Regions from separate parts of the Streptomyces sp. NA02950 genome, predicted to be linked through region 2. Evidence: riboswitches for the same ligand, from Rfam matches in the RefSeq annotation. Region 2 holds a riboswitch; the other holds the start of a gene.
The links. A riboswitch is a leader RNA that binds a small molecule or an ion and turns the genes downstream of it on or off. The one in region 2 is predicted to bind FMN.
Positions count from the first base shown of each region.

Region 1: it holds a riboswitch for FMN, as region 2 does, so the genes downstream of both, ribD (bifunctional diaminohydroxyphosphoribosylaminopyrimidine deaminase/5-amino-6-(5-phosphoribosylamino)uracil reductase RibD) here and HUT19_RS19560 (3,4-dihydroxy-2-butanone-4-phosphate synthase) in region 2, are expected to answer to the same signal.

Region 1 covers NZ_CP054916.1:1,757,878-1,772,881, forward strand. Annotated here, with positions in the region: gene hisG (ATP phosphoribosyltransferase) at 5-853, opposite strand; gene HUT19_RS07155 (phosphoribosyl-ATP diphosphatase) at 942-1,214, opposite strand; gene ribH (6,7-dimethyl-8-ribityllumazine synthase) at 1,251-1,736, opposite strand; gene HUT19_RS07165 (bifunctional 3,4-dihydroxy-2-butanone-4-phosphate synthase/GTP cyclohydrolase II) at 1,831-3,183, opposite strand; gene HUT19_RS07170 (riboflavin synthase) at 3,279-3,956, opposite strand; gene ribD (bifunctional diaminohydroxyphosphoribosylaminopyrimidine deaminase/5-amino-6-(5-phosphoribosylamino)uracil reductase RibD) at 3,958-5,064, opposite strand; FMN riboswitch at 5,217-5,347, opposite strand; gene HUT19_RS07180 (ROK family transcriptional regulator) at 5,718-6,941, opposite strand; gene HUT19_RS07185 (MFS transporter) at 7,106-8,344, shown strand; gene HUT19_RS07190 (helix-turn-helix transcriptional regulator) at 8,517-9,383, opposite strand; gene HUT19_RS07195 (DUF5995 family protein) at 9,558-10,322, shown strand; gene HUT19_RS07200 (NAD(P)/FAD-dependent oxidoreductase) at 10,283-12,004, opposite strand; gene HUT19_RS07205 (carbon-nitrogen hydrolase family protein) at 12,079-12,885, opposite strand; gene HUT19_RS07210 (Lrp/AsnC family transcriptional regulator) at 13,052-13,507, opposite strand; gene HUT19_RS07215 (amino acid permease) at 13,518-14,990, opposite strand.
Region 2 covers NZ_CP054916.1:4,490,995-4,505,998, forward strand. Annotated here, with positions in the region: gene HUT19_RS19535 (sensor histidine kinase KdpD) at 1-1,038, opposite strand, end outside; gene HUT19_RS19540 (SpoIIE family protein phosphatase) at 1,393-4,110, opposite strand; gene HUT19_RS19545 (hypothetical protein) at 4,376-4,801, shown strand; gene HUT19_RS19550 (PP2C family protein-serine/threonine phosphatase) at 4,869-6,104, opposite strand; gene HUT19_RS19555 (ATP-dependent DNA ligase) at 6,254-7,798, shown strand; gene HUT19_RS19560 (3,4-dihydroxy-2-butanone-4-phosphate synthase) at 7,832-8,485, opposite strand; FMN riboswitch at 8,610-8,740, opposite strand; gene HUT19_RS19565 (endonuclease/exonuclease/phosphatase family protein) at 8,951-9,988, shown strand; gene HUT19_RS19570 (LysR family transcriptional regulator) at 10,150-11,199, opposite strand; gene ligD (non-homologous end-joining DNA ligase) at 11,382-12,314, shown strand; gene HUT19_RS19580 (PhoX family phosphatase) at 12,352-14,430, opposite strand; gene HUT19_RS19585 (VWA domain-containing protein) at 14,758-15,004, shown strand, end outside.

The DNA.
Region 1 (15,004 bases), 2.7 Mb from region 2:
GCGGTCAGAGCCGACAGGCGTGGATCCCGGTGGTGAGGATCGCCCGGGCCCCCAGGTCGTACAGCTCGTCCATGATCCGCTGGGCGTCCTTGGAGGGGACCATCGAGCGGACCGCGACCCAGCCCTCGTGGTGCAGCGGGGAGACGGTGGGCGACTCCAGGCCGGGGGTGAGCGCCACGGCGCGCTCGACGTGCTCGACGCGGATGTCGTAGTCCATCATCACGTAGCGCCGGGCCACCAGGACGCCCTGCATCCGGCGCAGGAACTGCTGCACCTTGGGGTCGTCCGCGGGGGCGCCGGTACGGCGGATGACCACGGCCTCCGACTGGAGGATCGGCTCGCCGATGATCTCCAGACCGGCGTTGCGCAGGGTGGTCCCGGTCTCGACGACATCCGCGATGATCTCGGCGACCCCGAGCTGGATGGCGGTCTCGACGGCCCCGTCGAGGTGGACCACCGCGGCGTCCACCCCGTGGTCGGCGAGGTGCTTGGTGACCAGTCCGGCGAAGGAGGTGGCCACCGTCATCCCGCCGAACTCGCTGACGTCCTTGGCGGTGCCGGGGAGGGTCGCGTAGCGGAAGGTGGACCCGGCGAAGCCGAGCTGCATGATCTCCTCGGCCTGGGAGCCGGAGTCCAGCAGCAGATCGCGACCGGTGATGCCGATGTCGAGCCGGCCGGAGCCGACGTAGACGGCGATGTCACGGGGGCGCAGGAAGAAGAACTCCACGTCGTTGTCGGAGTCGACGAGGACGAGCTCCTTGCGGTCCTTGCGCTGCCGGTAGCCCGCCTCATGGAGCATCGCCGACGCAGGCTCGGACAGTGAACCCTTGTTGGGGACGGCGATGCGCAGCATGAGAGTTCTTTCCTTCGGTAGCGATCGGTTGCGAGGGGGTGGCACGGGCCCCGGGGTCCCGGACACCCGAGGCTCAGGGACGGACGGCTCAGAGATGAGCGTAGACGTCGTCGAGGGAGATGCCCTTGGCGACCATCATCACCTGAAGGTGGTAGAGGAGCTGCGAGATCTCCTCTGCGGCCGCCGCGTCGCTCTCGTACTCGGCGGCCATCCACACCTCGGCGGCCTCCTCCACCACCTTCTTGCCGATGGCGTGCACACCGGACTGGAGCAGCTCGGCGGTGCGGGAGGTGGCGGGGTCGGCCGTGGCGGCCTTCTGCTGGAGCTCGGCGAAGAGCTCCTCGAACGTCTTGTTGGCCATGATGCCCGTCATCCTACTGGTGCGGGCCGGTCCGGTTCAGCGCCAGGGTTCGGCGACCGAGCGCAGGGTGGCGGCGGTGGCGACGGCGGCGGTGACCGCCTCGTGGCCCTTGTCCTCGCTGGATCCGGCGATCCCGGCGCGGTCGAGGGCCTGCTCCTCGGTGTCGCAGGTCAGCACGCCGAAGCCGATGGGGACCCCGCTGTCCACGCTGACCCGGGTGAGGCCCTGGGTGACGCCCTGGCACACGTAGTCGAAGTGGGGGGTGCCGCCGCGGATGACCACCCCGAGGGCCACGATCGCGTCGTAGCCGCGTCCCGCCAGGACCTTGGCGACCACCGGCAGCTCGAAGCTGCCCGGCACCCGCAGCACGGTGGGCTCGGAGATGCCGAGTTCACCGAGGGCGCGCAGGGCGCCGTCGACCAGCCCGTCCATCACCTTCTCGTGCCACTGGGCGGCGATGACGGCCACCCGCAGGTCGCCGCAGTTCTTCACGGACAGTTCGGGGGCACCCTTACCGCTCACGTCTCTCCTCGGTGCGTTTCTTGCCCTCGTACGGGGATGTACGGGTCGTTCTGATCGGATTTTTACCGGTGTTGCCGTATGCGGCGCGGCCCGGCTACTGGTTACCGCACGCGGACACGGGTTCGGCGCGATCGCCGTCCAGCCAGGGCAGGTCATGCCCCATCCGGTCCCGCTTGGTCCGCAGATACCGCAGATTGTGCTCCCCGGCCTGGACCGGCATCGGCTCCCGGCCGAGGACCCGCAGTCCGTGGCGGACCAGGGCCGTGGTCTTCTCGGGGTTGTTGGTCATCAGCCGCAGGGAGCGCACCCCGAGGTCGGTGAGGATCTCCGCGCCCGCGGCGTAGTCCCGCGCGTCGGCGGGCAGCCCCAGCTCCAGATTGGCGTCCAGGGTGTCCCGGCCGAGCTCCTGGAGCTGGTACGCGCGCAGCTTGGACAGCAGCCCGATACCGCGCCCTTCGTGGCCGCGCAGATAGAGCACCACACCGCGGCCCTCGGCGGCGACCCGCTCCAGCGAGGCGTGCAGCTGGGGGCCGCAGTCGCAGCGCAGCGAGTGGAAGACATCGCCGGTGAGGCATTCGGAGTGGACCCGCACCAGCACGTCCTCGCCGTCGCCGAGTTCGCCGTGGACGAGGGCGATGTGCTCGACGCCGTCGGCGGTGGAGCGGTAGCCGTACGCCTGGAAGTCGCCGAAGGCGGTGGGCAGCCGGGTCTTGGCCTCGCGCCGCACGGCGGGCTCCAGCGCCTTGCGGTGGGCGATCAGGTTCTCGATGGAGATGATCGCCAGATCGTGCTTACGGGCGAAGGTGACCAGGTCGGGCAGGCGCAGCATCGCGCCGTCCTCGCCCGCGATCTCGACGATCGCGGCGGCCGGGCGCAGCCCCGCGAGCCGGGCCAGGTCGACCCCGGCCTCGGTGTGACCGTCGCGGGCGAGCACCCCGCCCGGGCGGGCGCGGAGCGGGAAGATGTGGCCGGGGCGCGCGAAGTCGCCGGGGGTGCTGTGCGGATCGGCCAGCAGCCGCAGGGTGGTGGCCCGGTCGGCGGCGGAGATACCGGTGCTGACGCCGTGCTCGGCGGTGGCGTCGACCGAGACGGTGAACGCGGTACGCATGGACTCGGAGTTCTGCTCCACCATCTGGGGCAGTTCCAGCCGGTCGAGGTCGGTGCCCGCAAGAGTGGCGCAGATCAGCCCGCGGCACTCGGACATCATGAAGGCGACGATCTCGGGGGTGATCTTCTCGGCGGCGACGATGAGATCGCCCTCGTTCTCCCGGTCCTCGTCGTCCACGACCACGACGGGGCGGCCCGCGGCGATGTCGGCGACGGCCCGCTCGACGGAGTCCAGCGCCAGTTCGTCGGGCCACGCCCCGGCGGCGCGCAGGGGCGCGGGGGTTGTGGTCGGCTGCGGCTCGGCGGTGTGCGGCTCGGTCTCCGCGTATGCCTCGCTCATGGCACTCCTTCCAAGGACGGGCGCGCTCGGGACGGGCACGCCCGTGGCCTCGCGGTGGATCGGTCCGGACCCGGCGACCAGCCGGTCGAGGGCGGTCATGAGACGGCCTCCCCGTCGGTGGTTCCGGACGCGCGGGCGGGTGTGGGGCCGGGGGTGGCGGCGGGGCCGTGGGCGCGGTCGCCGAGCATCCGCTCGACGTACTTGGCGACCACGTCCACCTCGAGGTTGACCGGGTCTCCGGTCTGCTTGACGCCGAGGGTGGTGAGGGCGAGCGTCGTCGGGATCAGGCTGACGGTGAAGTAGTCCAGGCCCGCGTCCACCACGGTCAGGCTGATGCCGTCGACGGTGATGGAGCCCTTCTCCACGACGTAGCGGCTCAGATCGGCGGGGAGCGAGATCCTGACGGTCTCCCAGTGCTCGGAGAGCTTGCGCTCGACGATGGTGCCGGTGCCGTCGACATGGCCCTGGACGATATGGCCGCCGAGCCGCCCGCCGAGCGCCATGGGGCGCTCCAGGTTGACGCGGGAGCCCACGGCGAGCGCGCCGAGACTGGAGCGGTTCAGGGTCTCGGCCATCACATCGGCGCTGAACTCGCCGCCCGCGGAGCCCTCGTCGAGGTCCACGACGGTGAGACAGACGCCGTTGACCGCGATGGAGTCGCCGTGCTTCGCACCGTCGGTGACGACGGGGCCGCGCACCTGGAAGCGGGAGGCGTCGCCCAGGTTCTCGATGGCGACGATCTCACCCAGTTCTTCGACAATTCCGGTGAACACTTCAGTTCTCCTCGGCGAGGGGGGCTGCGGGAACAGCGGTGACGCGCAGATCGGGCCCGAGCCGCGTGATGTCGGCCGTGGTAAGGCGCAACGCCTGCGCGATGGTGGTGATTCCGGCGTCGGCGAGGGCGGCGGGGCCCGCGCCGAGCAGAACGGGGGCCAGATAGCCGACGACCTTGTCGACGACCCCGGCGGCGAGGAACGCCCCGGCGAGCGTGGGCCCGCCCTCCAGCAGTACGGAGCGCACCCCGCGGTGGTGCAGGGCGGTCAGCAGCGCGGCGATGTCGAGGCCGCGCCCCGCCGCGGCGCGGGGCAGCCGCACGCTCTCCGTGCCGGCCGGGAGGTGTCCGGTGTCGGCGTCCTCGGCCACGGCGACGAGGGTGGGCGCGGCGTCGTCCAGGATGCGGGCGTCGGGCTTCAGGGCGGTCGCGTTCGTGTCGACGGCGACCCGCAGCGGCTGGGTGACCCCGTCCCGGTCACGTACGGCCAGATGGGGGTCGTCGGCGCGCAGCGTGCCGGAGCCGACGATCACGGCGTCCGCCTCGGCGCGCAGCCGGTGCACATCGGCACGGGACGCGGCGGAGGTGATCCAGCGGCTGGTGCCGTCGGCCGCGGCGCTGCGGCCGTCCAGGGTGGCCGCGTACTTCCACAGCACGAAGGGGCGGCCGCGCCGCATCGAGGTCAGCCAGGCCTCGTTGACCGCCTCGGCCTCGTCGGTCAGCGGTCCGGCCGCGACATCGATTCCGGCGGCCGCGAGGGTGGCGGCACCGCCCCGGGCCGCGGCGGTGGGGTCGGCGACGGCGTAACGGACGCGGGCGACCCCGGCGTCGATGAGCGCCTGGGCGCAGGGCCCGGTGCGGCCGGTGTGGTTGCAGGGTTCGAGGGTGACCAGCGCGGTCCCGCCACGGGCCCGCTCACCCGCGGCGCGCAGCGCGTGGACCTCGGCATGCGGGCCGCCGGCCCGCTGGTGCCAGCCCTCACCGACGGTGCGGCCCCGAGCGTCGAGGATGACGCAGCCGACGACGGGGTTGGGGCTGGTGTGGCCGAGGCCGCGGGCTGCGAGCGCGACGGCATGGCGCATCGCGTCGGCTTCGGCTGCGGTGGCCACCGGGTCCTCCTGCCTCTTCGGGCACGGACTCCGGGGCTGTCGGAAACGACACAAGCGAACAACGGCGCCGTCGGCACGCCGGGCTCGGCAGACGGGCCCACACCCAAACAGCGCGGACCGCCGATGGCGGCGCACCGGTGATGTCGCATTCGCCGCGCACTGCCTCCCATCCGGACTTTCACCGTCGGTCCAGGAATTTCACCTGGTCAACCGGCCGCTGGCGGCGGGCGGGTCGCGGACTGTAACCGCCGGTTCGGATTTTCACCGACCCCGGAGTGCGCTGACGTCACTGGTACGCGCCCAGTCTGCCATGACGATCAGCAGACATGGAGGCCCACCCCCTGTGGCCTCCCTCACCCCCGGGGGGTGGCCCGGGTCCGCGAAGCCGGGGCCCGACCGGGGCGGCCACCGCGGCAGGCCGGTGACCAGCGGCCCGCCGCTCGGGCCGCGGCTCGGCCGCGCGGGATTGCGACGAGGCGAGGGCCGTGCCGGACCGGCCGCGGCAGGAGGTCGGTTGCGGTGCCCTACCGCGCGTGGAGCAAGACCGGGGGCCGCCGCCGCGTCCCAACCGGTCGCGGATCGGCCGCGACAGGGGCGATGGCGGTGCCGTACCGGCGTGTGTGGACGGGGCCGAGGCCGGGCCCGACCGGCAGCTAGTCCGCGTGGTCCGCGCCGAACAGGGCGTTCTGGGCCGCGTCCGTCGCGGTGAGGACCGCGCCGCGGAGGACCGCCCCGCCGCCGACGGTTCCGGGGCGGATCTCGGTGCGCAGGGGGGACATCCGGGCGACGTGCGCTTCGACGCGATGGGCGAGGGCCGTACCCCCCGCGCGGCCGATCTCACCGCCGAGCACCACACAGCCCGGGTCGAGCACCGCGGTCACCGCCGCGGCGCCGAGGGCGACGCGCGACGCGAGTGCGTCCAGGAAGGGGGCGGCCCGCTCCCCCGCCGCGACGGCCGCCCGCAGTACCGCCTCCGCCGCCCCCGCGTCGTCCGTACCGCCCGCCGACGCCGCGTCCACACCGTGTTCCCGGGCGAGCGCGCAGATCGCGCGGCTGCCCGCGAGAGCGTGGAAGCCGCCGTCGCAGCCGGTCGCCGAGGGCAGTCCCGTCGTCCCCGGCACCGGCAGGAAGCCGATCTCGCCGGTGCCGCCGGAGGCGCCGCGCCGCAGCACCCGGTCCAGCACCACGGCCGCGCCCACCCCGTGACCGAGCCACAGCAGGACGAAGGTGTCCCGGTCGCGCACCACGCCGAGCCGCTGTTCGGCGACCGCGGCGAGGTTGACCTCGTTCTCCAGCAGCACCGGCGCCGCCAGCCCGCCGTGCAGCGCGTCGGCCAGCTCGCGGTGCCAGGAGGGCAGTCCGGCCGGGGAGTTGAGCACCCCGGTGGCCGGGTCGACCAGACCGGGTGCGCCCACCCCGATGTGGTGCAGCCGGTCCGCCCCGGCCCGCCGGGCGGTGCGCTCCACCAGGGCCACCGCGTCCGCGACGGTCCGCGCGGGGTCGGCGTCCGGGGCGACCGGCAGCGACGCTTCGGCCAGCGTCCGGCCGAGCAGATCCGCGACGCAGACGGCGACGCTGTCGGTGCGGACATCCACCCCGGCCACGTACGCGCCCTCCGCGACGATCCCGTACACCCGGGCGTTGGGCCCGCGCCGCTCCGCCCCCGCCTCCCCCACGATCGCGATCAGTCCGGCCGCTCGCAGCCGCTCCACCAGGTCCGCCACCGTGGGGCGGGAGAGACCGGTCAGCGTTTTGAGCTGGCCCGCGGTCAACGGGCCCTCGTCCTTGAGCAGATGCAGGGCGAGGCGGTCGTTGATGGCCCGTGCCGTACGCGGAGAGGCGGTGCGGCCCATGGCGGGGCCACGCGTCGAGGTCATGCCGGAATCCTTCCAGACGGACGTCCGGAGACATCGCCTATCTATCAGGCAGGCTCCCTGATAGTTTCCCACCGGCATCAGGACAGGACAGCCAGGACAGGGCGGGGAAAGACAGGACAGGCAGGACAAGGGAAGGGCCGCGCTTCGGGGAGGGAGCGACAGCCATGAGCAGTGGTACGGAATCCGGGGCCCTTCAGATGGTCCCGATACGGCGGGCGCGGAGGGCCGTCGCGGCGGTGTTCGCGGTGCACGGCGCGGTCACCGGCAACTTCGCCACCCGCATCCCCTGGATCCAGGAGCGGTTGGACATCGGCGCGGGCCAACTCGGCCTGGCGCTCGCCTTCCCCGCGATCGGGGCCTCCTTCGCGATGCCGCTGGCGGGGCGGATCAGCCACCGCTTCGGCGCCCGTGCGGCACTGCGCGGACTGCTGGCCCTGTGGTGCCTGTGGCTCGCGGTGCCCCCGCTGGTGCCCGGCCCGGTCTGGCTGTGCGGCGCGCTGTTCGTGTTCGGCGCGACCGCCGGGATGTCCGACGTTGCCATGAACGCCCTCGGCGTGGAGATCGAGACCCGGCTTGGGCGGCCCATCATGTCCGGGCTGCACGGGATGTGGAGCACGGGCGCGCTCATCGGCTCGGCGGCGGGCACGGTCGCGGCCCACGCCGAGGCGGACGCCCGGCCGCATCTGGCCATCGCCGCCGGGGCCCTCACCCTGCTGGGCGCGATCGCCTGCCACTGGGTGCTGGATCTGCACAGCGCCACCGAGGAGCATCCGCCGCCCCGTTTCGCGCTTCCGCCCCGCTCCGCGCTGATCATCGGCGCGGTGGGGTTCTGCGCGGTGTTCGCCGAGGGAGCGAGCCTGGACTGGTCGGCGGTCTATCTGCGGGACGTCATGGACTCCTCCCCCGGGGTCGCCGCCGCCTGCACCACGGCCTTCTCCTGCACCATGGCCGGGGCCCGGCTGGCGGGCGACGCGGTGGTGGGCCGGTTCGGTTCGGTCCGCACGGTACGGGCGGGCGGGGTGCTCGCCACGCTCGGCGGCCTCCTGGTCGTCACGGCACCGAACGCGGGGCTCGCCATCGCGGGCTTCGGCCTCATCGGGCTGGGCATCGCGGTGGTGGTGCCGCTGGCGTTCGCCGCCGCGGGCCGCAGCGGCCCGGCCCCCAGCCAGGCCATCGCGGGCGTGGCCACGATCACCTACACCTCCGGTCTGATCGCCCCCGCGGCGATGGGCTCGATCGCGGACATGACCTCGCTGACGGTGTCGTTCTGCCTGGTCACGGTGGGCGCGCTGGGCCTGGTGGCGGGTGCGGGCGTGCTGCGCGGAGCGGCCCGGGAAACCGCGCACGCGCCGGGCGACGCGGCCCACAAGCCCGAATCGGCGCAGCGCAGCACCTCCGGCTGACGCCGCGGTACGCCTCGTGGCGGGGCGTGGGGTGGGTCCGGCCGAGCGCCCCGGCGCGCGCGGTCGGCCGGTTCGTCCACCGGCAGCGGGGCCAGAGCCGTCAGACGCCGCCGCGGGGACGCGACCGTCGCGCGACCGGCACAACTGGCGACGCGGCCGGGCGACCGGGGACTCATCCGCTCGGGGCGAGGTCCTGGAGGCCCACGACCGCGAGCAGTTCCAGCCGTTCGGCGGCCGTACTGCCGGGACGGGCGGTGTACACGATCAGCCGCTGGGCGTGGTCCGCGCTCAGCAGCACCTCGCTCTCCAGCTCCAGATCCCCCACCACCGGATGCCGAAACCGCCGTATCGATGAGCGCCGTACCGCCGCCGCGCCGGCCTCCCACAGCGCCGTGAATTCCTGGCTCCCGGCCCGCAGTTCGGCCACCAGCGCGGCGGGGCCGGGGTCGTCGGGGCGGGCGGTGAGGGCGGCCCGCAGATCGGCGACCAGGTTCCGGGCGCGATCCTGGCGCTCCTCACGCTCCTCGCGTTCCCCGGCGGTCTCGGGCAGTCCCGGGCCGGTCCGCCGGGTGAAGAAGGACCGGACGAGATTGCGGTCCCCCGGCGGCCGTGCGGTGAGGTCACCGAACAGGGCGGCCGCCATGGTGTTCTGGGCCAGCACCTCGCCCCAGTCGGTGACCACCTGCGCGGGGGTGTCGTACAGCCGGTCCAGGACGCGCAGCAGTCCGGGGCGGATATGTCCGGACGTGGCCGGATCGTGCGGGGGCTCCTCCCCCGCCAGCCGGAAGAGGTGGTCGCGCTCGGGGTCGGTGAGCCGCAGCGCACGGGCCAGCGCGGTGAGCATCCGGCGGGACGGGCGCGGGCCGCGGCCCTGTTCGAGCCGGGTGCAGTAGTCAGCTGACATCCCGGCCAGCCGGGCCACCTCCTCCCGGCGCAGTCCGGGGGTACGGCGCCGCGGGCCGGGCGTCAGCCCCACGTCGGCGGGGGTGAGCCGGGCTCGGCAGCGTCGCAGGAAGTCGGCGAGTTCCGATCGGGGCACTCCTCCATCGTCACCGCGCCCCCGGCCGCTATCCAGGGTCTGCCGGTCCCAGGATGGGCGGCGGTCCACCGGCACGGGGCGGCCCTGTACCGCGGTTGACGGCGTTAGGCCGATCCGGGGAAGCGGTGGCACTCGGCCGGACGTAGAGGGGTCCGGGCTGCCACGCTTGCGTCCATGACGATGCCGACCGGCGCGCGGCCCGCACCGCCGCGGAGTGTGAGGAGCGTCGTGGCGCGGATGCGCGCGCTCGGCACGGCGCTGCCGCCCGGGGACGGGGTGGCGGTCTTCAACCGGGTGTATCTGTCGGTCACCGAGGAGGTGGGCCGGGGGCTCGCGGCCGGGTACTTCCAGGATCCGGCCGCCACCGAGGAGCTGGACGTGCGCTTCGCCGGGCGCTATCTGGCCGCGGTGGACGCGGCGGCGGCGGGCCGTCGGCCGCCCGCCTGCTGGCGGCCGCTGTTCGAGCTGCGGTGCCATCCGGAGGTGCGCCCGGTGCAGTTCGCGCTCGCCGGGATCAACGCCCATATCGGCCATGACCTGGCGCTCGCACTGGTGGACACCTGCCGGGCCCGGCATGCGGAACCGGCCGCGCTGGAAGGGGACTTCGACCGGGTCGGGGCCCTGCTCACCGGGCTGGAGGAGCGGATCCGGGAGGAGCTGATGCCCGGCCCCGATCTGCTGGACGTGGCCGATCCGCTGACCCATCTGGTGGGTTCCTGGAGCCTGGACCGGGCGCGGGACGCCGCGTGGGCGGCGTTCCGCGCCCTGTGGGGGCTGCGCGGACTCCCGGAGCTGGCGGAGGAGTTCACCGAGCGCATCGGCGCGAGCGTGGGTCTGGTCGGGCGCTTTCTGCTCACCCCGCTGCCGGCCGGAGCGACTCGCGGTGCGGACGGTCCGGCTCAGTCCTCCGGCAGCTCCACCGGCGCGATCTCGTCGTAACGGTCGCCCGGCCCCGGGTTCTTGGGGTCGGTGGCGCCGCCGAACTGGTGCATCACGCCCCACACCGCGTTGAGCGCGGTCTGTACGGCGCCCTCGGCCCACCCCGCCGTCCAGGAGATGTCGTCGCCCGCGAGGAAGACGCCGCGCTGGTCCGCGGGCAGCCGGTCCTGCATGAAGTGGGTGAACAGCCGCCGCTGGTAGCGGTAGTGACCGGGCAGGTTGGCCTTGAACGCGCCCATGAAGTAGGGCTCGTTCTCCCAGGAGACGGTGACCGGGCTGCCGATGATGTGCTTGCGGATGTCCACGTTCGGATAGATCTCCGACAGCGACTTGAGCATGACCTCCATCCGCTCGTTCGCCGACAGCGGCAGCCACTTGAGACTGTCGTCGCACCAGGTGTACGAGAGGCAGATGACGGCCGGGCGGTCCGGGCCGTCGTCCAGCAGATAGGTGCCGCGGGTCATCCGGTCGGTGAGCGTCATGCTCATCGTGTCGCGTCCGGTGGGCTCCCCCTTGTCGTCGACGGCCTCGTCCAGCCAGAACGGGCGGTCGACGGGGACGAAGAGCTTGCTGGACTCCATGTAGTGGGTGCGCTCGATCGCCGTCCAGTGGTCGATCGGGAAGAGCGAGTCATCGCAGTCGATCTTGGAGAGCAGCATCCAGGACTGCGCGGTGAAGACCACCGCCCGGTACGAGCGGATGTCCCCGTCCGCGTCCGTCACCACGATGCGGTCGCCCGCGGCGCGGTGCAGCCGGGTCACGGCCGGGCGCGGATCGCCGCCGTGCAGGGACGACAGCGAGGTGCCCTGCGGCCAGTGGACGATCTTCCCGGGCTCGCGCTCCCACAGCCGCAGCGGAAGCTGCTGGCTGCCGCCGACGATACCGCGGTGGTGATCGTCCGCCTCGGTGTAGACGACGCGCAGGATCTCCAGGATGGAGTTGGGGAAGTCGGTGTCCCAGCCGCCGGTGCCGAAGCCGACCTGGCCGAAGATCTCCCGGTGCCGGAAGGAGGTGAAGGCCGAGGAGTCGCAGAGGAAGCCGTAGAACGTCTGGTTGTCCAGCTTCTCCACCAGGCGCGACCAGATCTCACGGATGCGCGGCACATCCCGCTCGCGGATGGCGCGGTTCATATCGGAGAAGTCCGCGCCCTCCTCCAGACAGGCGTTCCAGGCGTCCATCACCTCGCGGTAGACCTGCGGGAGGTCGTCGATGGTGCGGGCGTAGTGGGACTCGCCCTTGAGGTCGACGACGGTGGAGGGGGTCTCGGGCGCCAGCGGGTTGGGGAACGGCCGGGTCTCCAGACCCACCAGGTCGATGTAGTGCTGGAGCGCGGTGGAGGACGGCGGGAAGCGCATCGCGCCCATCTCGGCGGTCAGCGACTCGTCGCAGCCCTCGAAGCCGACGGTGCGCAGCCGTCCGCCGATCCGGTCGGCCTCGTAGACGACGGGCTTCAGGCCCATCTTCATCAGCTCGTACGCGGTGATGATGCCGGACAGACCGCCGCCGACGACCGCGACCTCGGCGCCGTGCTCGGTGGCCGGGATCTGGCCCAGGCCCGCCGGGTGGGCCAGGAAGTCGTCGTAGGCGTAGGGGAAGTCCGGCCCGAACATGGTGATGGGCGGGAGGGCGTCGGCGTGCTGCGGCTCGTGCTCGCCGGGCACGGCGTTGGGCATGGACGTCATCGGTACGGACTCCTTGCGGTCGTGCGGGGGTGTACGCGGGGTGGGGAGGGGGCGGGCGCGGGGGGCGCCGGTGCTCAGGTCAGCGCCCCGTACAGCCCGGGGCGGCGGTCGCGCAGATAGGGATTGGTGGTGCGCGAGGCGGCGAGCAGCTCGGGGTCGGCGTCGCCGATCACCAGTTCCTCAGCCCGGCCGGCCCGGGTGCGGGTGGTGCCGTCGGGGCTCGCCAGACAGCTCAGCCCCACGAAGTCGAACTCGCCCTCGGGTCCGGTGCGGTTGACGTACGCGATGTACATCTGGCTCTCGAAGGCCCGCACCGGGACGAGGGATTCGGCCACGAACTGGAAGGGGTGCATCTGCGCGGTGGGCACCACCAGCAGATCGGTTCCGGCCAGGGCGTGGGCCCGGACGTTCTCCGGGAACTCCACGTCGTAGCAGATCAGGATGCCGACGGTGAGCCCGCCCAGGTCGGCCTGGACGACGGGGGTGTCACCGGGGGTGAACGCGTCGCGCTCGAAGCAGCCGAAGAGATGGGTCTTGCGGTAGTTGGCGAGCTCGGTGCCGTCCGGGCCGACCAGCCGCGCGGAGTTGTAGACGACCTCCGGCCGCGCCTGGTCACGCTCGGGGTAGCCGTAGAGGACGGCGAGGCCGTGCGCGGCGGCGATGGCGGCCGCGACCTGCCCGCCGGGCCCGTCGGCCGGCTCGGCCAGCTCCTGGACGCCGTCGCCGATGGCGTAGCCCGTGAGGAACATCTCCGGGGCGATCAGCAGTCCGGCGCCGTCGGCCGCGGCGCGCTCGGCGGCCGCGTCGAGGACCTTGAGGTTACGGGCGGGGTCGCCGGGGTGACCGGAGCTCTGGAGCAGGGCGGTGCGCAGCGGCGGCATGGGCAGACCTTGGGGGATCCAGGGGGAGGAAGCGACACCAAAAACGGTACGTCCGGCCGAGAACGACCGACAAGGCGCGACCGTTGCGCATCCGCCGTCGATTCATTACGTGTTTCCGGCCCGTCCCGTGGATTTGTTGCACACGGGCCGGAGAGCCCCGGCCGGGTCAGGCCGGAGCGCCGGAGCCGAAGCGCCGCAGCAGCGGCGAGAGCACCAGCACCGACTTGGTGCGCTCCACGAACGGCTCCCCCGCGATGCGCTCCAGGACCCGTTCGAAGTGGCGCATGTCGGCGGCGAAGACCTGGACGACGGCGTCCGCGTCGCCGGTGACGGTCGACGCGGACACCACCTCGGGATAGCGCGACAGACCCCGTCGGATGTCCTCGGGCGAGGTGTTGTGGCGGCAGAAGAGCTCGATGATGCCCTCCGTCTCCCACCCCAGCGCCGCTGGATCGACCCGCACCGTGAAGCCGGTGATGGCCCCCTCGGACCGGAGCCGGTCCACCCGCCGTTTGACGGCGGGGGCGGACAGGCCGACCAGATCGCCGATGTCGGCGTAACTGCGGCGGGCGTCTTCGGCGAGGGCGTGGACGATGCGTTCGTCGAGGTCGTTCAGTCGCACTGCGGGGGAGTCACTTTTCTGCTGTGGCCAGTCGGGAGCGGCGCATGCCGTATCCGAAGTACAACACAAGGCCGACGGCCATCCACACACCGAAGACCACCCAGGTCACGACTTCCAGACTGCCCATCATCCACAGGCAGAGCCCCAGGCCGATCAGCGGGAACAGCGGCGAGAGCGGCACCCGGAAGGTGCGCTCCATGGTGGGCCGGGTCCGGCGCAGCACGATCACCGCGATGTTGACCAGCCCGAAGGCGAACAGCGTGCCGATGCTGGTGGCGTCGGCGAGCTGGCCGAGCGGGATGGCGGCGGCGAGGACGCCGCAGAAGAGCGAGACGATCACGGTGTTGGCACGCGGCACCCCGGTCCGGGCGTGGACGGTGGAGAACACCTTGGGCACCAGGCCGTCGCGGGACATCGCGAAGAGGATGCGGGTCTGGCCGTAGAGCACGGTCAGCACCACGGAGGCGATGGCGACGACCGCACCGGCGGCCAGCAGTACGCCCCAGAAGCTCTGGCCGGTGACCTTCTCCATGATCCCGGACAGCGCGGCCTCGGAGCCGTCGAACTGCTTCCACGGCAGCGCGCCCACGGCCACCGCCGCGACCACGCAGTACAGGGCGGTGACGATGACCAGCGAGAGCATGATCGCGCGCGGCAGGTCACGCTGCGGGTTCTTGGCCTCCTCACCGGCGGTGGAGGCGGCGTCGAAGCCGATGTAGGAGAAGAACAGGGTGGCGCCGGCGGCGCTGACGCCCGCCATGCCCAGCGGCATGAAGGGGGTGTAGTTGCCCGCCCGGATACCGGTGAAGGCGACGGCGCAGAAGAGGATCAGCGCCGCGATCTTCACCCCGACCATGACGGTGTTGGCCCGGGCGCTCTCCTTGGCGCCGCCCAGCAGGAACGCCATGGCCAGCAGCACCACCAGCAGCGCGGGCAGGTTGAAGATCCCGCCGTCGCCGGGCGGGGCGGACAGCGCGTCGGGGATGGTGATGCCGAGGGTGCCGTCGAGCAGTTCGTTGAGGTACTCGCCCCAGCCGACGGCGACGGCCGCCACCGAGACGCCGTACTCCAGGATCAGACACCAGCCGCACACCCAGGCGATCAGCTCGCCCATGGTGGCGTAGGCGTACGAGTACGAGGACCCGGAGACCGGGATGGTGCCCGCCAGCTCCGCGTAGGACAGCGCCGAGAACAGGGCGGTCAGCCCCGCTATGACAAACGACACGACGACCGCGGGACCCGCGTCCGGGACGGCCTCGCCGAGCACCACGAAGATGCCGGTGCCCAGGGTGGCACCGATGCTGATCATGGTGAGCTGCCACATTCCGAGCGAACGCCGCAGGGATCCCCCCGCACCCTGACCGCCTTCGGCGACCAGCCGCTCCACGGGCTTGCGCCGCATCAGCCGGGCGCCGAACCCGGACGCCGGAGGTTCTGGCTCCGGGCGCGGGATCGTGGGCGGGGCTGCGCCGTGCTCCAACACTTGGGTGGCTCCTT
Region 2 (15,004 bases):
GGAGACGGTGAGATCGTGCTTGCGGGCCAGGCAGCCGACGACCGCGAGCCCGAGCCGGGTGCCGGACAGCGTCGTCAGGTCCAGCGCCTCGGAGGACACCGCCTTCTGGGCCCGGGCCAGCGCGGCCGGGCCCATGACCAGACCGCCGTCCTCGATGGTGACCACGACGCCGGTGTGCGTCTCCTCGACGTACACATGCACCTCCTCGGTGGGAGGCGAGAAGCTGGCGGCGTTGTCCATCAGCTCGGCGAGCGCGTGCATGACGCCCTCGGCGGCGTAACCGGCCACCGCCGCGTTGCTGGCCGAGTGGACCCTTACCCGCTGGAAGGCGCTGATCCGGCCGACCGCGCCGCGCAGCACGGACTCCATCACGATGGGCTTGGTCCAGCGGCGCCCGGAGCGGGCACCGGTGAGCACGGCGATGGAGTCGGCGATCCGGCCCGCCTGGGCGGTGGTGTGATCCAGCTTCAGCAAGTCGCCGAGGACGCTCTCGTCGTGCCGGTTCTCCATCTCGCGCAGATCGGCGAGCATCGTGGTGGCCAGCGCCTGGACCCGGCCCGCGGCGTTGGCGCACGCCGCCATCGCGGAGGCGCGCATCCGCTCACCGGTGCCGATCTCCTGCACCAGCACCCGCAGCAGCCGCTGGTGGGCGGCGCTGACCGGACGGGTCACCTGGGTCAGCACGGTGTCCGCCGACCCGCCGTCCCGCAACCGCTTCACCGCTGCCGGAATCGTTTCATCAGCGAGTCTGGCGGCCTCCAGCTCCTTCGCCGCGGCCTCCCGCTCCAGCGTGGTGACCCGCTCCTGGAGGCGGCCGATGGACCGCGACCGGAAGGCGGCGACCGCCAGGGCCACCGCCAGCAGGACGGCGGCCGCCCCGCAGAAGACGGCGACCGCGGTGCGGTCGGTGGCGGGCACCTCGGCCGTCACCCACAGCCCCGCGCCGCCGGCGACGACGGCGGCCAGCAGCGGGACGGCCAGAGCCTGCCGCGTCAGCGAAGGTCCTTTGTAGGGATGGCTGGATATATGTGCTGACATCTATCAGGTCCTCATGGGCGCGTTCGTTGGGGTTGAGACGGGACCACGCCGACATCAAGCCGTGGGCGGCACATGTTAGTACTGCTCACGCATTTTTGACCGGTACCGCTCAGTAGGCGGACGATGACGGCCCATCACCCGCCGAGGACCTCCGCACGCCGCTTACCGGGACAAAGGTGAACAGTTCTGAGGTGATGTCACGTATCCCTCCGAGGAAAGGCCGGAAATCGGCCCCGTGATCGGAGACAATGGATCCAGTAGCGCGGGAACCCTCACACGACCTCCACCGAGCGCCGTAAACGTGAACGTCCCGCGGCCGGGCCCGCGTTCCGCCACGACCCCGCCCGTACCCCGCTACGGCAGCGCCAGCTCGGCCCAGATGACCTTGCCGTCCGGGGTGTACCGGGTGCCCCAGCGGTCCGCGAACTGCGCCACCAGGAACAGCCCGCGGCCGCCTTCGTCCGTCGTCGCCGCGTAGCGCAGATGCGGTGAGGTGCTACTGGAATCGGACACCTCGCAGATCAGCCCGCGGTCGCGGAGCAGCTGCACCCGGATCGGGCCGGTGGCATGCCGGATGGCGTTGGTGATCAGTTCGCTCAGCACCAGTTCGGCGGTGAACCCGCAGTCGCCCAGGCCCCATTGCTCCAGCTGCCGCAGCACGGCGGCGCGGACCCCGGCCACCACCGCCGGATCGGAGGCGACCTCCCAGGACACCACCCGGCCCGCGCCCAGCACCCGGGTGCGGGCGGCGATCAGCGCGATGTCGTCGCTGGGGGTGGTGGGCAGCATCTCGTCCAGGACGTGGGTGCAGATCTCTTCGGGTGTCCGGCCGGGCAGGGAGAGGGCGTCGCGCAGCAGCTCCAGACCGGTGTCGATCTCCCGGCGGCGGTCCTCGATCAGTCCGTCGGTGTAGAGCACCAGATTGCTGTTCTCGGCCAGTTCCAGTTCGGCGGTCTCGAACGGCAGCCCGCCCAGGCCCAGCGGTGGACCGGCGGGCAGATCGGGGAACTCCACCGAACCGTCCGGACTCACCACGGCGGGCGGTGGATGGCCCGCACGCGCCATCGTGCAGCGCCGCGTCACCGGATCGTAGATCGCGTACAGACAGGTGGCGCCGATGATCGATTCGCCCGCGGCCTCCAGGCCCTCGATCCGCTCCAGGGAACCGGGGCTCTCGTCCTGGTCGATCCGGGCGATCAGATCGTCGAGATGGGACAGGATCTCGTCCGGCGGCAGATCCAGCGTGGAGAAGTTGTGCACCGCCGTCCGCAACCGACCCATCGTCGCCGCCGCATGCAGACCGTGCCCCACCACATCACCCACCACCAGCGCCACCCGCGCCCCCGGCAGCGGAATCACATCGAACCAGTCACCCCCCACCCCCGACTCCGCCGGCAGATAGCGGAAGGCGACGTCCAGGGCGCTCTGGGCGGGCAGGGCGCGCGGCAGCAGGCTGTGCTGGAGGGTCACGGCCATGGTGTGCTCGCGGGTGTAGCGGCGGGCGTTGTCGATGCACACCGCCGCGTGGGAGGCCAGCTCCTCGGCGAGCGAGACCTCTTCGTCCTCGAAGGGCTCCCGCTCCTTCATCCGCCAGAAGTTGACCATCCCCAGCAGCACGCCCCGGGCCCGCAGCGGCACGGTGACCAGCGACCGGACGCCGTACTCGACGACTTTGGCGGTCTGTTCGGGGTCCTGGGCCTGCCATCCGGTGGCCTCGGCGAGATCGGTCTCCACCACCGGCCGCCCGCTGCCGTAGCCCCACGCCTGGGGGGTGGAGGCGACGAACGAGAAGTGCTTGCCGACCGGGTAGAAGGGGTGGTCGCGGCTGAGGCCGTGGACCGCCGCCCGCAGCATCTCCACCCCGCTCACCGCCAGCGGCTCCTCACCGCGCGCCACCGGCTCCGCCAGGTCGACGGTGACGAAGTCGGCGAACCGCGTCACCGCCATCTGCGCCAGCTCCTCGGCGGTCCGGCCGATATCGAGGGTGGTGCCGATCTCCACACTGGCGTCGTACAGCAGCTTCAGCCGCTTCTGTGCCACATCGGCGCGGCCGGAAAGGGCGCGCAACTCGGTGGAGTCGCGCAGGGTGGCGACGCTGCCGGGCGGGCCGCCGACGCGGTCGGTGAGGCGGTTGTTCACGGCCAGCAGCCGTTCACCGGCCACCACCACCTCGTCGGTGACCACCCGACGGGAGACCAGCAGATCGGTGATGTGCGGCTCCAGGCCGAGGTCCTCGACCGGGCGCCCCTCGGGCCGGGGCGGCAGGTCCAGCAGGCGGGACGCCTCGTCGTTGGCGAGCACCAGACGGCCGTCGGAGCCGACGATGAGCACCCCCTCGCGCACCGAGTGCAGCACCGCGTCGTGGTGCTCGTACATCTGGGTCATCTCGACCGGGTCCAGACCGCGGGTCTGCCGTCTCAGCCGTCTGCTGACCAGGGTGGTACCGCCGGTGGCGAGGGCGAGCGAGGCGATGACGGCGCCGATGAGCAGGGGCAGTTGGCGGTCGACGAACCCGCTCACCTTCTTGACCAGGATCCCGGCGCTCACCAGACCGATCACATGCTGATGGCCGTCGAAGACCGGGACGACCGCCTGGCTCACCTCGCCACCGGGGCCGTTGACGATCTCGGTCACCCGACCGCCTGCCAGCGCGGGCTTGATGGTGCCGACGAAGTGCTTGCCGATGAGGCCGGGCACGGGGTGGGTGATCCGGATGCCCCTGTCGTCGGTGACCACGATGAAGTCGAGATTGGACTTCTTGCGGACGGCCTCGGCCTTCGGCTGGAGCAGCGCGGTCGCATGACGGCTCTGCAACTCCCGGACGATCCCGGGGGAGCTGGCGAAGGACTCGGCGACGGCCAGCGACCGTCCCCGCGCCTCCTCGGTGGAGTCACGGCGTACCTGGAGCACCAGCGCCACGGTGGCCGCGGCGCCGAGCAGCAGCACGATCACCAGTTGCAGAACGAGGACCTGACCGGCCACGCTGCGGACGCTCAGCCGCGACCGCGAGCGCCGCCCCGGCACCTCCGGGCGCTCACGCCGCTGACTCCGTGGGCGCCGACCGGGGAACATACGGGCAGCCCACGATCGACCCATAAACCGGGCCATACCCCTACATCTACACCGGAGGCCCCCGGAAGGCGAGCTCCACCCAGGGGCCCCGCCCACACCGAGCACAGTCCGTGACGTCTCGGTGACGCTCCATCATCTTGCGGGGTCCCGCCACGCGGGGTGCCGAGCCGGGCGGTCTGTGTCAACCTTAAGAGGGGCAAATTCACCTGAATCGCCCCTTATCGGAACCATATGGTCTTCGATAGCGCCTGATGGAGGAGCCGAAATGGCCAGTCACGCCGGTGGAGTCCAGACAGGAGCCGCCGCCCCACGCACCCCCGAGGTGAGCGGACGGCTCGTCTTCGCGGCGGTCATGATGATCTTCGGTGGTCTGATGACCCTGTTCCAGGGCATCGCGGCCGTCACCCACGACGAGGTCTTCGTCACCACGCAGAACTACATCTTCCAGTTCGATCTCAGTGGATGGGGCTGGGTCCATCTGATCCTCGGCATCGTCCTCATCGTGGCCGGCCTGGCGGCGTTCACCGGGGCGATGTGGGCGCGGGTCACCGGTGTGGTGCTCGCCGGACTCGCTCTGATCGCCAACTTCCTGTGGCTGCCGTACTACCCGGTGTGGGCCATGGTGCTGCTTGTCGTGGACGGCTTCGTCATCTGGGCGCTGTGCACCGCGCAGAGCCGCAGCACCGCCTGAGCACCACCGCGGCCCCGGCGACCGTCTGAGCACCACCGCGGCCCCGGCGGAAGGCCCCGCGAGACCTTTACAGCCCGATGACGACGAGCGCGGTGTCATCCGCGGCGGGGCCGCCGGTGACACCGAGGTCCGCCAGCAGGGCGTCCGCCAGTTCCTCCGGACCCTGGCCGCTGTGCCGGGCGAGGCCGGCGGTGAGCCGCTCCAGCCCGACGTCGATGTCCTCGTCCCGGCGCTCGATCAGCCCGTCGGTGTAGAGGACGAGGGTAGCCCCCGCGGTGTAGTGGACATCGGCCTGCGGCCGGGGCACGTGCTGCTCGACCCGGGCGCCCAGGGGCGGGTCGGTCGCCCCGTCCAGCAGCTCCACCCGGCCGTCGGCATGGAGCAGCGCGGGCGGCGGATGGCCCGCACAGCTGTAGACGACGGTGTGCGCACGGGGGTCGATCACCACCTGCACGGCGGTCGCGGCGAGCGCCCCCTCGACGAAGCGCGCGTAGAGCCCGAGCACCTCCAGGGCATTGGCGGGTCCCTCCACCACCCGGGTCGCGGCGGACAGCGCGCTGCGCAGCTGTCCCATCACACAGGCCGCCTCCAGCCCCTGCCCCACCACATCCCCCACCGCGACGGCGATCCGGCCCTCGGACAGCTCGGTCAGCTCGTACCAGTCGCCGCACACATTGAGCGAGCCCACGGCGGGTCGGTAACGCACGGCCGCGTACGGATGGTCCTCCGGTGAGCCGGCGGGCAGCATCGCCCGCTGGAGCGCGAGCGCGGTCGCCCGCTCCCGTGCGTGGGCCTGCCGCAGCCGCTCGTTCAGCTCCTGGAGCTCACGGGTGCGGATATAGAGGTCGGCGCTCATGTGCTCGGCCCGTGGGCTCAGGGGGGACCGCGCCCCGCCGCCCTCCTCGTGCCCGCGGACGAACTCCGTCACGTCCTCGACCCGGTGGATGATCAGCTCGACCCGGCCCTCCCGGTCCAGCACGGGAGTGTTGATCGGGCTCCAGTACCGCTCCTCGAAACCGCCGCCCTCCCCCGCCACCGGGATGTCGTACTTCAGCATCCCGATGGTGTCCCGTTCCCCGGTGCGCAGCACCCGGCGCAGCGAGGACTCCAGACTGCGGGTGGCGGTGTGCTCCGGGTCGTCGGGGTTCTCGGGGAAGGCGTCGAAGACGTGCATCCCGACCAGTTCCTCGCGGGTGCGCTGGGTGTCCCGCAGATACGCGTCGTTCACCGCGACGATGACCAGGTCGCGTCCCAGAATCAGCACCGGGGTCGGGATGGCCTCGAAGATGGCCTCGTAGTCGATCTGCTGTCCCGTGGCGCGCTCCCTGTGTCGGCACCCGCCTCCACCCGGCCCCCTGTGCCAATGTATGCCGCTTCCGCCGTCCCGGCCCCCCCGGCGCGGGCCCCTCCGGCCCGGGTGCGGCCGGGCCCCGGGCGGGGCAGGCTGAAGCCATGCTGCTGGCAGATGTCGCGCGGACCTCCCGGAAGGTGGCGGCCACCTCCGCCCGTTCGGAGAAGACCGCCGCCCTGGCCGGGCTGTTCCGCCGCACGGAGCCTGCCGAGGCCCCGGTGGTGATCACGTATCTCTCGGGCAGGCTGCCGCAGCGCCGCACCGGGGTGGGCTGGTCCACCCTGCGGGAGCGGTACGAGCCCGCCGACGAGCCGCGGCTCACGGTGCTGGAGGTGCACCGGGCCCTCGACCGGATCGCGGCGGTCTCGGGCACCGGCGCGGCCGCGGCGCGGAAGCAGATGGTGGGCGAGCTGATGTGCTCCGCGACCGAGGACGAGCAGCGCTTTCTGCTCGGGCTGCTGAGCGGGGAGCTGCGGCAGGGCGCGCTGGAGGCGCTGGCGGTGGAGGGGCTCGCGGCGGCGGCCGGTGCGCCGCCGGTGGAGGTGCGCCGGGCGGTGATGCTGGGCGGCTCGCTGGGCGCGGTGGCCGAAGCCCTGCTGGGGCGCGGCCCGGAGGCGCTGGCCGACTTCCGGCTGGAGGTGGGGCGGCCGGTGCTGCCGATGCTCGCGCAGACCGCCAAGGACCTGGACGAGGCCATGGACCGGCTCGGCCCCTGCGCGGTCGAGGAGAAGCTGGACGGCATCCGGGTCCAGGTGCACCGGGACGGGAACGACGTACGGATCTACACCCGCACCCTCGACGAGATCACCGGGCGGCTGCCGGAGGTGGTCGCGGCGGCGCGGGAGCTGGCGGTGGAGCGGGCGGTCCTGGACGGGGAGGTGATCTCCCTGGACGCCGAGGGGCGGCCGCGGCCGTTCCAGGAGACCTCCGCCCGGGTCGGCTCCCGCCTCGACGTGGCCGGGGCCTCGGCGGCGCTGCCGCTGTCCCCGGTCTTCTTCGACCTGCTGGCCGTGGACGACCGCGAGCTGCTGGGGCTCCCGGCCCGGGAGCGCCACGGCGAACTGGCCCGGGTGGCGCCCGAGCCCCGGCGGGTGCGGCGGCTGGTGGCCGAGGACCCGGAGGATCCCGAAACCCGGCGCGCGGCCGGTGAGTTCGCCGCCGACGTACTGGCCCGGGGGCATGAAGGGGTGCTGGTGAAGGGGCTGGAGTCGGCGTACGGCGCGGGGCGGCGCGGGGCCTCCTGGCTCAAGGTCAAACCGGTGCACACCCTCGATCTGGTGGTGCTGGCGGCGGAGTGGGGGCACGGCCGGCGCACCGGGAAGCTGTCCAATCTGCATCTGGGCGCGCGGCGGCCGGACGGCACGTTCGCGATGCTCGGCAAGACGTTCAAGGGGCTCACCGACAAGCTGCTGTCCTGGCAGACCGAGGCACTGCTCGCGATCGCCGTCAGCGACGACGGCTGGGTGGTGCGGGTGCGTCCGGAACTGGTGGTGGAGGTGGCCTTCGACGGTCTCCAGCGCTCCTCGCGCTATCCGGCGGGGGTCGCCCTGCGGTTCGCCCGGGTGCTGCGCTACCGGGAGGACAAACCGGCGGACCAGGCGGACACCGTCGCAACGGTGCTGGCGCTGCGGCGGAACGGCGGTTAGCGGCCGCCGGGGACACGGGCGCGGGACGCGGGCTCAGCGGCCCAGCGCCCGCGCGGCCAGCCGGTACGCGGCCAGGTCGGTCACCGAGATCATCGGCATCAGACGGCTCGCGGCCAGTCTGCTGAGGTCGCCGTGGCACGCGGTGTTCCAGTCCGCCCGGACGACCTCGCACATCGTGGTGACGCCGGAGAGCCCGGCCAGCAGGGACAGATCGACGGCGGCCTCGGGGTATCCGGCCCGCTCCAGCACCCCGCCGGGCACCGCGCGCACCGGGAAGACATGACCGGGGCGGCCCAGTTGCTCGGGGGTGGTGCGCGGATCGGCGAGGGCCTGGATGGTGTGCGAGCGGTCGAGGGCGGAGCCGCCGGTGGTGGTGGGCCCGAGCAGATCGACCGAGACGGTGAAGGCGGTCGCCTGGAGACCGGTGTTCTCCTCCACCATCTGCGGCAGTGACAGCCGGGCGGCGCGGTCGTGCGGCAGGGCCACACACACCACGCCGGAGGTATGGTCCAGCATCTGGCGCAGGGCGCCCTCATGGGTGTGTTCCGCGGCGAGCACGAGATGGCCCTCGCGCCCCCGCGACGCGTCGTCGAAGACGACCACGAAGCCGCCCTCGGCGAATGCCTCGCTCGCCTGTTCCACGGCCAGCAGACGTTCCGTCCCGACCCGTTGCTCCATCACTGCCATGGGCTGTGGCCCTCCTGCCCCTGTTCCCTGCGGATCGATTCCGGGGACGCGGGCAGAAGCGGCGCGGTGCACGGTCCGGGCCGCCCTGCCGTCCGGCGGGTCCCACCGTGCGCCACGGATACCGCCGCGTACCTCCTCCCATCCGGACTGTCACCGTCGGTCCCGGAATTCCACCGGATCGGCCGGCCGATGGATTCGGCCGGGTCGCGGACTGTCACCGCCGGTTCGGAGTTGCACCGACCCCGGAGCACGCGAAAACGCTGAGGAACATTTTGGCACACACCAAACCTCTGACGAAGTGTCAATGCTCACACGCCGTACGCTGACGATTACGCAAGATCATCTCCGTACTGGACCGTTGGGCCCGGGACGGCGGGGCGGACGGCCGGGCCGAACGGGCGGCCCGGCCGGGCGTCCTGGGCGCGGGAGAGAATGTGGGATCCCGCTCCGATCGAGAGGCCCGGCGTGGAGACGACCGTCGCGGAGGACCGTGCCACCGCACCCGCCCGGAGAGCCGCCCGCCGGCTGGCACGGCTCCCCGACGGGCGCGGGCGGCAGGCGGCGGCCTGGTGCGCGGCACTCCTCCTGGCCGCGGTGAGCGTGGTGGTGGGCTGCCGGGCCGCCGACACCGACGGCATCACCCCGATCCCCCAGCTGCTGGCCTTCCTGCCCTGGCTGCTGCTCCCCGCCGGGCTCGGGCTGCTGCTCAGCGTGGTCGCCCGCTGGCCGCTGGGATGCGGCTGGGCGCTGACCGCCGCCGCGGTCACCGCCTGGTTCGTCCAGCCCTACGACAGCGGTCCCGCCCCCGCGCCGCGCGGCCCGGTCCTCGCCCATCTGCGGGTGCTGACCGCCAACCTGGAGTTCGGCGGCGCCACGGACGGGCTGCTGAACGCGCTGCGCCGGGAGCGGCCGGACCTCGTCTCGGTCCAGGAGTGCGACCGGCGCTGTGCGGCGGCGCTGCGCTCGGCCGACATCCGCGCGGCGTATCCGTACCGGAACGTGGTCACCGGCCGCCCCGCCCAGGGCTCGGCGATCCTCAGCCGCTTCCCGCTGGAGAACGGGAAGGGGCTGCCCGGTGAGCTGGCGATGCCCGGGGCGGTGGCGCGGATAGCCGGGCAGCGGCTGCGGGTGCAGGTCGCCCACCCCATGCCGCCGATGCCGGGCCAGCTGGGCATCTGGCGCGCCGAGTTGGGACGGCTGCGGAGCTACGCCGCCGAGCGGGGCGAGCACCCCACCCTGATCGCCGGGGACTTCAACGCGAGCCAGGACCATACCGCCTTCCGGGCCATTCTGGACACGGGGATGCGGGACAGCGCCCGCGCCGCGGGGCTTTCCCGGACGCCGAGCTGGCCGAGCGCCACCACCCCGGCACTGGGCACGCAGATCGATCACGTCCTGGTCAGCGACGCGCTGCGGCCGCGTACGGCCCGCTTCCTGGATCTGCCCGACACCGACCACCGGGCCCTGCTGGTCGAGCTGGATCTGCACCGGACCGGGCGCTGAGCGGCCTCGCTCAAGTCCGGTGCGGTTCGGTCGCGCCCCGAAGGGGGGCGGGGCTTGTGTCGATATGCGGCTTTCGCCGCGTGGGCGCGACGGCCACGACGCGACCGCAGACGCATGACGGCACCTCGCGGCACTTCCCGCGGAGCGCTGAGCGGCCGTCGTCAGCTCTCGCTCGGATCCCAGGAGTTGGCCAGCTCGAACGGATCGGGCTCCAAACCCGCCGTGGGCCAGCGCTGCTCGCGCTGCCACCGCTCGTTCTCCAGCGCCAGCGCGCTCCACAGCTGATTGAGCGGATGGGAGGCGTCGTAGTGGTCGCGCTCCCCGCGGCGGGTGAAGGCGCCGAGCAGCACCTCGAGTCGGGGCCCGGTGTCATTGACCAGTTCCACGGCGCGCAGCTCCCGACCCTGGGCGACGCGCGGATCGCCCGCGGCGTCCGCCACCCCCTTGGTCACCAGCATGCAGCCGCGCAGCAGCCCCGAACGCAGCAGCTCGAAGCCGTAGTTGACGGTGTCGATCTCGGCGGCGATATGCAGCTTGCCGCGGTAGTCGGCGCCGAACCAGGTGTGCAGTACCCCGTTCATCAGCCCGCTCGCCGAGATCACCAGTGGGACGGTGCGCAGCTCACCGGCCTCGACCGTCGGGCCGGGCAGCTCCTCCTCGGGCAGATTGGTGAGCAGCGAGACACCGTTGCGGCGCCACTCCATCACATCGAAGTCGCCGAGCTCATGGTCACCGCCGGGCCTGGTCACCACACTGCCGCAGACCAGATCCACCTCCTTGGCGCGCAGTTTGGCCAGTACGTCGCGGGTGCGGACATGGCCGACCTTGAGCTCGATACCGCGCTGCCGGAACTCCTCGGCCACCCGCTCCCCGGCACCCGCCAGATAGCCGAGGGTGAAGCGGGTGGTGCCCACCATCAGCGTTCGGCCGAGCCGCCGCCGTGACTCGTGGATCCCCTCCAGCCAGTCGCCGAGCGTGTCGCGCGCCAATGCGACGAGGGTTTCCCCGGTGCCGGTGAACAGCACGTCCTTGCCGCGCCCCTGCTTGAGGACCAGCGGTTCGCCGCACAGCTCACGGAAGTTGCGGTTCATGGTGTCGAGCTGCTTCTGCACACTCGACTGCTCCCGTCCCAGAACACGCGCCGCGCCCAAGGCCGTTCCGGCCTCGTGGACCACGATCAGCGTACGGAGCTGGTCCATGGTGGTGTCCATCAATGCGAGCGGGCTCTGCAGAAGCCTGCTCCGGCCGCCCGCGGACGGCGGTCCGAGCGCACCCGATCTCGCCATGTTTTCCCCCGCTTTCACTGTCCATCCTTTTTTCAGGACTGACGAGTTTAGTCACGGATCCCGACGGTTACTCGGCCTCGATATGCCCACGAAAGGGGACGCCCGTTATGAGCGCGAAAGGGCCCGATGTACGGAAGGTCAGGGCCGGGCATCACACAGTCGAGATCAGCCGGCCCGGAAAAGTGCTCTTCCCCGATGACGGAATCACCAAGTCCGATCTTGTCGATCACTATCGCGCGGTCGCCCGGCTCATGGTGCCGCAATTGCGCGGGCGCCCATTGATGATGGAACGCCATCCGGACGGAATCGGCGGAAAGCCGCTGATGCAGAAGAATGCCCCCGATTACTTTCCGGACTGGGTGCGCCGGGCCGTGCTGCCGAAAGAAGGCGGCGAGGTCACCCATGTGGTGTGCGACGGCAGCGCCACCCTCGTCTACCTCGTCGACCAGGCGTGTATCACCCCGCACCGCTGGCTCTCCCGCGCCGACCGTCCCGACCACCCCGACCGGCTGGTCTTCGACCTCGATCCGCCCGGGGAGTCCGGTTTCGAGGCGGTGCGGTGGGCGGCCCGGCGGGTGTGCGCACTGCTCGGCGACATCGGACTGCCCGGACAGCTGATGACCACCGGCTCACGCGGCCTCCATGTCGTCGTCCGGCTCGACCGCGGCGCGGACTTCGACACGGTGCGGACCTTCGCCCGGGACACCGCCGAAGTACTGGCCGCCCGCCACCCCGACCGGCTGACCACGGAGACCCGCAAGGCCAACCGGCGTGGCCGGCTCTACCTGGACATCCAGCGGAACGCGTACGCGCAGACGGCGGTGGCGCCCTACGCGGTGCGGTCACGGCCGGGCGCCCCCGTCGCCACACCGATCGACGCCGAGGAGCTCGACGACCCCGCGCTCACCGCCGACCGCTGGACGGTGCGGACCATCGGGGAGCGGCTGGAGAACGACCCCTGGGCCGGTACGGGCGCCAGGGGCCGTTCGCTGGGCGCCGCGCGCCGCCGACTCGAACGGCTGACCGCGGACGGCGGCTGAGCGGCTGAGCGGCCGAACGGCGGTAGGACGGCCGGGGTCAGACCCCGATGTTCCCGCCGTCGCGCCGCCAGACGCTGATCACCGACGGGCGGACCAGCTTGCCCGGCCCGTCCGGCCAGGTGGACTTGGGCTTCTCCACACTCGCCCCGTCCATCTCGCCCGGGTGCTGCACGGCCACCAGCACCCGCCGGTCCTGGACGATCGGACCGCAGGTCTCGGCACCGTTCGGCACGGTCAGGAACTGCTTGACCTCACCGCGGCGACGGCCCGCGGTGGCCACTCCGAACAGCCCGTCGTGGTTGCCCAGGGCATTGCCGTCCGTCGAGATCCACAGGTTGCCGTAGGAGTCGAAGGTCAGGTTGTCCGGACAGGAGATCGGGCTGACCTGGTCCTTCGGGAAGCCGCCGAAGTAGGTGGCCGGGTCCTCCGGGTCACCGCAGACCAGGAACAGCCGCCAGCCGAAGCGGCGGGAGGCCGGGTCGCCGCAGTGCTCGGTCAACTCCAGGATCTGACCGTGCTTGTTGCCGTTGCGCGGGTTCGCCTCGTCGACGGGTGCCTTGCCCTGCTTGCCCCGGTCGGTGTTGTTCGTCAGCGCGATGTACACCCGGCCGGTGCGCGGGCTCGGCTCGACGTCCTCGGGGCGGTCCATCTTCGTCGCGCCCACCTTGTCGGCGGCCATCCGCGTGAAGACGTACACCTCCTCGGCGGTCATCCCCTCCACGTGGGAGGTGTCGCCGCTCGCCAGCGGTATCCAGCGGCCGCTGCCGTCGAACTCGCCGTCCTCGGGCAGCTTCCCGGTGCCGTCGATCTCCGCGGCCGGGCTGTCACCGGTGAACTTGGCCACGTAGAGCGTGCCCTCGTCCAGCAGGGTGCGGTTGTGCTCGCGCGCGGCGCGGCTGGTGCCCTTCATCATGCGCTTGGCCGACACGAACTTGTAGAAGTAGTCGAACTTCTCGTCGTCGCCCATGTAGAGGACCGGGCGGCCGTCCTCGGTCAACCGGGGTTCGGCGGCCTCGTGCTTGAAGCGGCCCAGCGCGGTCAGCTTGCGCGGGGTCGAGTCCGGGTCGTACGGGTCGATCTCGATGACCCAGCCGAAGCGGTTGGACTCGTTGGGCTCCCGCGCCACGTCGAAGCGCTGGTCGAAACGCTCCCACTTGCGCTCGGACGCGGCACCGGCGATGCCGTAGCGCTTGAGGCGCGCGGCCGTCGTCGGGTCGGTCACCGAACCGCCGTTGGCGAAGTACTGGTTGAAGTTCTCCTCGCCCGACAGCACGGTGCCCCACGGGGTGATGCCACCGCCGCAGTTGTTCAGCGTGCCCAGGATGCGCCTGCCGGTCGGGTCGGCCGAGGTGCGCAGCAGCTTGCTGCCCGCCGCGGGGCCGGTGACCTCGAACGGCGTGGTTCCGGTGATCCGGCGGTTGAGCCGGTGGCGGTTGACGGCGGTCAGCTTCCCGAGCCGGCGGTCCTCCTGCGCCACCACCACGGACAGCCCGTGCGCGGCCCAGCCGATCTCGGCCTGCTCGCGGGTCGGGTTGTTCGCGTCGTACCCGGCGAACATCAGCACCTCGTCGGTGTACTCGTGGTTGACCACGAGCAGCTGCCGGTCCCGCTCGTGCGGAACGTCGAGGACGGCCATGTAGTCGTTGTTGTAACCGAACTGCCCCGCCTGCGCCCTGGCCGACTGATGGTCCGCGTCGAAGGCGGGCGCGCCGCGCAGGATCGGGTCGCCCCACCGGATGACGACGTTCTGGTCGTGGCCCTCGGTGACGACCACCGCGTCCTCGGTGTTCGGCGCGACCGGCGCGAAGCGCAGGCCTCGTGCCGCCCGTCCCTCGGCGGCGGTCGCCGAGGCCGACGGCGCCGCTCCGGCCTCGGCGGCCGACGCCTCCGGTGCCCGGCCGACCGCCGTGACACCGGTCGCGGCGGCCACGGTCACCACGGCGCCCGCCCGCAGCAGCGAACGGCGCGACGCGGCACCCGCGATGACGTCGCCCACGTACTCGTTGTCGCTGGTGTTCGGCACCTCGTGGAAACAGGCGTCACCGCAGCGGTACCGGCAAGTCAGCGCGGCACGACCGCCCGGATGAGCGCTGATGAGCGGCAGTAGCTTGCGCACGTCTTCCCCTCCGTAAGAGTGTCACGTAAGGCTTCTGGGGGACCCGCTCGCGCGGCCCGCACCGACATGACGTCGGAATCCTCTTTCGGCGTGAAGCTATGGGCGTAGAACCTCGGTGCGGCGTCGGGCTCGTGAACCATGAGTGAACGGCGGGCGACCGGAATCGGCGGAAGAAGGTGACCGAGCGGCCCGCTAGCCTTTCGGCACCACGGTCATGCACCGCCATGCACCGCACACGACACGTGAGAGGTATCTCCCATGGGCATACGGGACCTACTGCGCAAAGTTTTCGGACGCTCCCGCGCCACGACGGCGGACGACTCCGCCATGCCGGAGGCCGCAGTTGTCCCGGACACCCAGCCCGGGGAAACGGAGGCCGTCTCGGCTGAGGGCGCCGAGACGGCCGAGGCGGCTGAGGCCGGGACCGGGGCCGAGGCGGCTGAGGCCGGGGCCGGGGCCGGGGCAGAGGCGCCGGGCGAGCCCGCCACGACGGCCGTAGCGGTCGAGGAGCCCGAGCCCCAGCCCGAGCCCAAGACCCCGGCCCCGCGGCCCGCCGGCGACGACACCCCGCCGG